One region of the Streptomyces sp. BI87 genome, then DNA from elsewhere that is predicted to be linked to it. Evidence: riboswitches for the same ligand, from Rfam matches in the RefSeq annotation. Region 1 holds a riboswitch; the other holds the start of a gene.
The links. Region 1 has a riboswitch for S-adenosylmethionine ahead of thrC (threonine synthase). Riboswitches for the same ligand answer to the same signal wherever they lie in the genome.
Positions count from the first base shown of each region.

Region 2: another riboswitch for S-adenosylmethionine. It lies ahead of OIM89_RS23440 (aminotransferase class V-fold PLP-dependent enzyme); the one in region 1 lies ahead of thrC (threonine synthase).

Region 1 covers NZ_CP110079.1:2,917,240-2,920,472, forward strand. Annotated here, with positions in the region: gene OIM89_RS12595 (MoaD/ThiS family protein) at 163-441, opposite strand; gene thrC (threonine synthase) at 528-1,835, opposite strand; SAM riboswitch class I at 1,853-2,010, opposite strand; gene OIM89_RS12605 (glucosyl-3-phosphoglycerate synthase) at 2,318-3,233, shown strand, end outside.
Region 2 covers NZ_CP110079.1:5,257,109-5,260,341, reverse strand. Annotated here, with positions in the region: gene OIM89_RS23445 (glycerate kinase) at 1-169, shown strand, start outside; gene OIM89_RS23440 (aminotransferase class V-fold PLP-dependent enzyme) at 130-1,494, opposite strand; SAM riboswitch class IV at 1,766-1,882, opposite strand; gene trpD (anthranilate phosphoribosyltransferase) at 1,999-3,063, opposite strand; gene OIM89_RS23430 (cytochrome b) at 3,196-3,233, opposite strand, start outside.

The DNA of each region.
Region 1 (3,233 bases):
GAAAGAACGGCGGCTCATATGCTCCCGGCACAAACGCGGGAGGCTGTTCCCCAACTCTACCGCGTTCAACCATGCAGAATTGCCCCCTCCGCTTTCCCCGGAGGGAATGGAGCGGAGAGGGCAATGCGGTGGAGCGGGGGTTCGCCGCGGAGGCGGCGGGGCTCAGCAGCCGCCGGCGACCGCCGGGATGATCGAGATACCGGCGCCGTCGGGCGTGGCGGTCTCCAGGCCCTGCTCGAAGCGGACGTCGTCGTCGTTGACGTAGACGTTGACGAAGCGGCGCAGCTTGCCCTGGTCGTCCAGGACGCGGGCGGCGATGCCGGAGTGGTTCTTCTCCAGGTCGGCGATGACCTCGGCGAGGGTGGCGCCCTCGGCCGGGACCTCGGACTGGCCGCCGGTGTAGGTGCGCAGGATGGTGGGGATGCGGACGTTGACGCTCATGGGAGTGCCTTCCGGAAGCTGGGGCTGCGGTACGGGTGAGGGCGCGTCGGCGACGCGCGGGGCGAGGACGGCGTCGGGCGTCGGCGTCAGGAGGTGGCGAGACCGGCGGCGCGGAAGGCGTCCAGGTCGGGCCGGATGGTCGCGGTCGGTCCGGTGGTGGGCGCCACCGCGTCCAGGGTCTTGAGGCCGTCACCGGTGTTGAGGACGACGGTGGTCAGCGACGGGTCGATCAGCCCGGCCTCGATGAGCTTCCGGGTGACGCCGACGGTCACGCCGCCCGCCGTCTCCGCGAAGATCCCCTCGGTACGGGCGAGCAGCTTGATGGCGTCGACCACCTGCGCGTCGTCCACGTCCTCCACGGCGCCCCCGGTACGCCGGGCGATGTCCAGGACGTACGGGCCGTCGGCCGGGTTGCCGATCGCCAGCGACTTGGCGATGGTGTCGGGCTTCTGCGGGCGGACCACGTCGTGCCCGGCCTTGTACGCGGTGGAGACCGGCGAGCACCCCTCGGCCTGGGCGCCGAAGATCTTGTACGGGCGGTCCTCGACCAGCCCGAGCGCGATCAGCTCCTTGAACCCCTTGTCGATCTTGGTGAGCTGCGAGCCGGAGGCCACCGGGATCACGATCTGGTCGGGCAGCCGCCAGCCGAGCTGCTCCGCGATCTCGTACGCCAGGGACTTGGAGCCCTCGCCGTAGTACGGGCGCAGGTTGACGTTGACGAAGCCCCAGCCCTCGCCGAGCGGGTCGCCGATCAGCTCGGAGCAGAAGCGGTTCACGTCGTCGTAGTTGCCCTCGATGCCCACCAGGTCGCCGCCGTAGACCGCGGCCATGACGACCTTGCCCTGCTCCAGGTCGTGCGGGATGAAGACGCAGGAGCGGAATCCGGCGCGGGCGGCGGCGGCGCCGACGGCTCCGGCCAGGTTGCCGGTGGAGGAGCAGGAGAGGGTGGTGAAGCCGAAGGCGCGGGCGGCCTCGACGGCGATGGCGACGACGCGGTCCTTGAAGGAGTGCGTCGGGTTGCCGGAGTCGTCCTTGACGTACAGGCCGCCGGTGACGCCCAGCTCGGCGGCGAGGTGGTCGGCCTTGACCAGCTGGGTGAAGCCCGGGTTGAGGCTGGGCTTGGTGGCCACGTCGGCGGGGACGGGCAGCAGCGGGGCGTACCGCCAGATGTTGTCCGGGCCGGCCTCGATGGCGGCGCGCAGGGCCTCGGGGTCGCCGGTGGGGAGGTCGTAGGCGACCTCCAGGGGCCCGAAACAGCTCACGCAGGCGAAGACGGGGCCGAGCGGGAAGCGCTCGCCGCACTCACGGCAGGAGAGGGCGACAGCGGGACCGAGATCGACCGCGGGGGCGTCCTGCGAGGGGGTTGCGGGGGTGGCGACGGTGTGCACAGCCATGACGGCGAGGCCCTTTCTCCTCATCTTCCTCGCGACGCATCTCGCCGCGAGACGGAATTGGCACCTTCCCGAGCCGGGAGCCTCGCGGACGCGGGTGGAACACGCGCCGGGAGTACCGACCGGAGGGTTGCCGGGGCTTCAACGGGCCGTGTCCCTCTGCCCCTCTGGATGAGCGGTATGGCGTCGGAGCCCTTGTCTGGTGGGGCCGAACGCGTTTGTCGGGCGCGGAACCGGCGTCTCTCGACATGCGATGGTCACGCGCGCTGTTCAAGACTGTAACCGACGGCTTGGACAGTTGTGTGGGTCGTCCGAACCGCGAGATGGGGCCCAGGTACCGGCAGCGCCGCCGGCCGCCGCCCCTCGTCACCGACCGCTTTTCTGGCGCATCGCCCTCCCGCGAGGACGCGCGGAGGCCCGGGGGATCATGGGACATCACCTAGGACATGGCCTCGGACATGACCCGGACATGAGGGGACGATCACGTGCTCGAAGAGGTGGAGCGCTGGCTCACCAAGCGGTCCTGGTCCGCCGCCGACCGGCCGCTGAGCGCACTGGTGGCGGCCAAACGCAGGAGCGGGTCCACGGTCAGCGTGGTGCTGCCCGCCCTGAACGAGGAGGCGACGGTCGGGGCGATCGTGGCGGAGATCCGCCGCTCGCTCATGGAGGCCGTACCGCTCGTCGACGAACTGGTGGTGATCGACTCCGGTTCCACCGACCGCACCTCGCAGGAGGCCGCGGCCGCCGGGGCCCGGGTCGTGCACCGCGACGTGATCCTGCCGAGGATGCCCGCCGTGCCCGGCAAGGGCGAGGTGCTGTGGCGGTCACTGATGGTGACCAGCGGGGACATCGTCTGCTTCGTCGACGCCGACCTGAAGGACTTCTCGCCCGACTTCGTCTCGGGCATCGTCGGCCCCCTGCTGACCGACCCGGACGTCGACTTCGTCAAGGCGATGTACGACCGTCCGCTCGGCTCGGCCCCCGGCCAGGGCGGCCGCGTCACCGAACTCATGGCCCGCCCGGTCCTCAACCTGCACTGGCCGCGGCTGGCGGGCTTCGTCCAGCCGCTGGGCGGCGAGTACGCGGTCCGCCGGAGCCTGCTGGAGCAGCTGCCGTTCCCCGTCGGCTACGGCGTGGAGCTGGGGTTGCTGGTGGACGCCCTGCACACGGTCGGCCTCGACGCGCTGGCCCAGGTGGACGTGGGCGTCCGCATCCACCGCCACCAGGACGGCCTGGCGCTCGGCCGCATGGCCGCAGCCATCTACCGCACGGCCCAGCTCCGGCTGGCCCGCGGCCACCTGGTCCGCCCGGAACTGACCCAGTTCGAACGCGGCGACGACGGCTTCGTGGCCCGCACCACCCAGGTCGACACGGAGGAGCGCCCCCCGATGATCGAGATCA
Region 2 (3,233 bases), 2.3 Mb from region 1:
CGCGCCGGTGGGGCTGGCGGAGGCGCTGGGCCGGGGCGCGGAGTTCCTCACCGACGCCACCGAGCGGGCCCTGCGGATGGTTTTGCTCGGGGCACGGCTCGGCCCGGTCGCGGCGGCCGCCGCCGTCGTTCAGACGGCCGGGACCCAGCGCCCGTCGACGGTGCGGTAGTCCAGGCGGGCGCCGGTGGTGACCAGTTCGCGGACGGCGCCGAGGAACCGCTCGACGTGCTCCTCGGGCGTCCCCGCCCCGAAGCTGACCCGGACCGCGCTGAGCGCCTGCCCGTCGGTCTCCTGGGGCGCACCGCACTCGCCGGGCTCGGTCCGCTCCGCCTCCAGCAGGGTGCGCACCAGCGGGTGGGCGCAGAAGAGGCCGTCGCGGACGCCGATGCCGTACTCGGCGGAGAGGGCGGCGGCCAGGTGCGAGCTGTGCCAGCCCTCGGCCGTGAAGGAGACCACGCCCACCCGGTCGGCGCCGGCCCCGAAGAGGTTCAGGACGCGGATGCCGGGCAGTTCCGCGAGGCCGGTCAGCAGCCGCTCCAGCAGCGCCTCCTCGCGGACGGCCAGCTGCTCCTGCCCCGCTTCGGTGAGCGCGGTGCAGGCGGCGGCGACGGCGTAGGCGCCGATGACGTTGGGCGAGCCGGCCTCGTGCCGGGCCGCGCCGGTGTGCCAGGAGACCTCCACCCCGCCGTCCTCGGCGCGGGTGACGGTCCGGCTGGCCCCGCCCCCGGCGAGGTACGGCTCGGCGGCGCGCAGCCAGTCGGCGCGTCCGGCCAGCACCCCGGAGCCGAACGGCGCGTACAGCTTGTGACCGGAGAAGGCGACCCAGTCGACGTCCAGCTCGGTCAGCGAGACGGGCCGGTGCGGGGCGAGCTGGGCGGCGTCCAGGACGATGCGGGCGCCGTGCGCGTGGGTGGCGGCGGCCAGTTCGCGGACCGGCCAGATCTCCCCGGTGACGTTGGAGGCGCCGGTGACGCAGACCAGCGCCGGGCCGTACGGGTCGCGGGCGGCGAGGGCCCGCTCCAGGGTGCGGACGGCCTCGTCGTGGCTGCGGGGCGCGTCGAGGACGGTGAGGCGGGCGGAGCGCCAGGGCAGCAGTGCGGCGTGGTGCTCGGTCTCGAAGACGAAGACCTCGCACCCCTCGGGAAGGGCGCCGGCCAGCAGGTTGAGGGAGTCGGTGGTGGAGCGGGTGAAGAGGAGTTCGTCGTCGGGGCGGCAGCCGAGGAAGGCGGCGACGGTGGCCCTGCTCTTCTCGAAGAGGTCGGTGGAGAGCTGGGAGAGGTGCCCGGCCCCCCGGTGGACGCTGCCGTAGTAGGGGGCGTAGGCGGCCACGTCGTCCCAGACCCGCTGGAGGGCGGGGGCGCTGGCGGCGTAGTCGAGGGCGGCGTAGGTGCGCTCCCCGCCGGTGGCGAGGGGGACGGTCACGTCAGCGCCCAGAACGGGCAGCGGGGCACAAATCGTCGGTTCGGCGACGGCGTGGACGGCGGTGGCGGTCATGGGTACTCCCGGAGCGGTGCGCGGCGGGGCGCGTGGCGACGCCCGGCGGCGAGGACGGAGAAGGGGGTGCGAGGTGGGGGGCAACCGCGGCCCGGGTCCCGGGAGTCACCCGGGAAGTACGGCGTCACTGCCCTCGCGGCCGAAGGCCGCGGGGAGAAAAGAAGAGAGGGACGCCGTCGGGCCGGCCGGCCCTAACGCATTCGCTTGCTCACGAGAACCGCTCCCTCGAAGGACCAGGACCCCTGGACACTCGCCCCGACGGGGCGCGAGGGGTCCGCGCTTGCCGCGGACGGTCTGACCGCGGCCTGGTCTTCACCCGGGGCACCCCGCCACGGACGGAGGGTTGCCGGACAGCGGGCCGGGGCCGTAGTCGCTGTCACTCATGACCTGCCAGCATCTTGCCACACCGGGCGGAACACGCAAGGCGCGGTCCGTCATGCGGACCGCGCCTCGGCGGTGCGGATACTCAACGGCCGCCTGCGGGCCGCGACTTGGGGTGCGGCCTCACCGGTGGGAGGCCGCCACCCAGCGCTCCAGGGCCGCCTGGGCGCGGCCGGAGTCCAGCGACTCGGCGGCCAGCCGCATCCCGTCGGCGATGCGCTCGGTCAGCGGCGCGGCCGAGGGGCGCAGGGCCGCGAGGGCCGCGGCGGAGTTGAGCAGGACGGCGTCCCGGACGGGGCCCTTCTCGCCCGCCAGGAGTCTGCGCGCCACATCGGCGTTGTACGAGGCGTCGGCGCCGCGCAGCGCCTCCACCGGCACCAGTTCGATGCCGACGTCGCGCGGGTCGAAGGTCTCCTCGCGCACCTCGCCGCCGCCGACCAGCCAGACCCGGGAGGTGGCGGTGGTGGTCAGCTCGTCGAGCCCGTCGTCGCCCCGGAAGACCAGCGCCGAGGAGCCGCGTTCGGCGAGGACGCCGGCGATGATCGGCGCCATCCGCGCGTCGGCGACCCCGGTGGCCTGGGCGCGGACCCGGGCCGGGTTGGTGAGCGGTCCCAGGAAGTTGAAGACCGTGCGGATGCCCAGTTCCTTGCGGGCCGGGGCGACGTGCCGCAGCGCCGGGTGGAAGCGGACCGCGAAACAGAAGGTGATCCCGGCCTCCTCCGCGACCTCGGCGACCCGGCCGGGGGCCAGCTCCAGATTGACGCCGAGCTTCTCCAGCACGTCGGAGGCGCCCGAGGCCGAGGAGGCGGCCCGGTTGCCGTGCTTGACGACCTTGGCGCCCGTCCCCGCGATCACGATGGCGGACATGGTGGAGATGTTGACCGTACGGGCGCCGTCGCCGCCGGTGCCGACGATGTCGACGCTCTCGCCGGGCACCTCGATGGTGCGGGCGTGCGCGTACATCCCGTGGACCAGGCCGCTGATCTCCTGGACCGTCTCGCCCTTGGCCCGCAGCGCGACCGCGAAGCCGGCGATCTGGGCGTCGGTGGCCTCGCCGCGCATGATGCGGTCCATCGCCCAGGCGGTGGCGTCGGCGCTCTGGTCACGTCCCTCCAGCAGGCCGTTGAGCACCTCCGGCCAGGAACGGACCGCCGTGGTGTCGCCTCCAGCGGGTTGCGCAGCGCTCATGGTCGCTCCTGGTTCGTCTCGAACTGCGGGATGGTCCATACCCTAACCAAGCCCGGCAACGGCCTGGGGCCCCGTCCAGCGAATGGACGGGGCCCCAGGCGTGGCGATCAGTCGGTCAGGGTGGCGCGGAGATCAGTGGTGGCCGTGGCCTTCCTGGATCTCCTTGTACT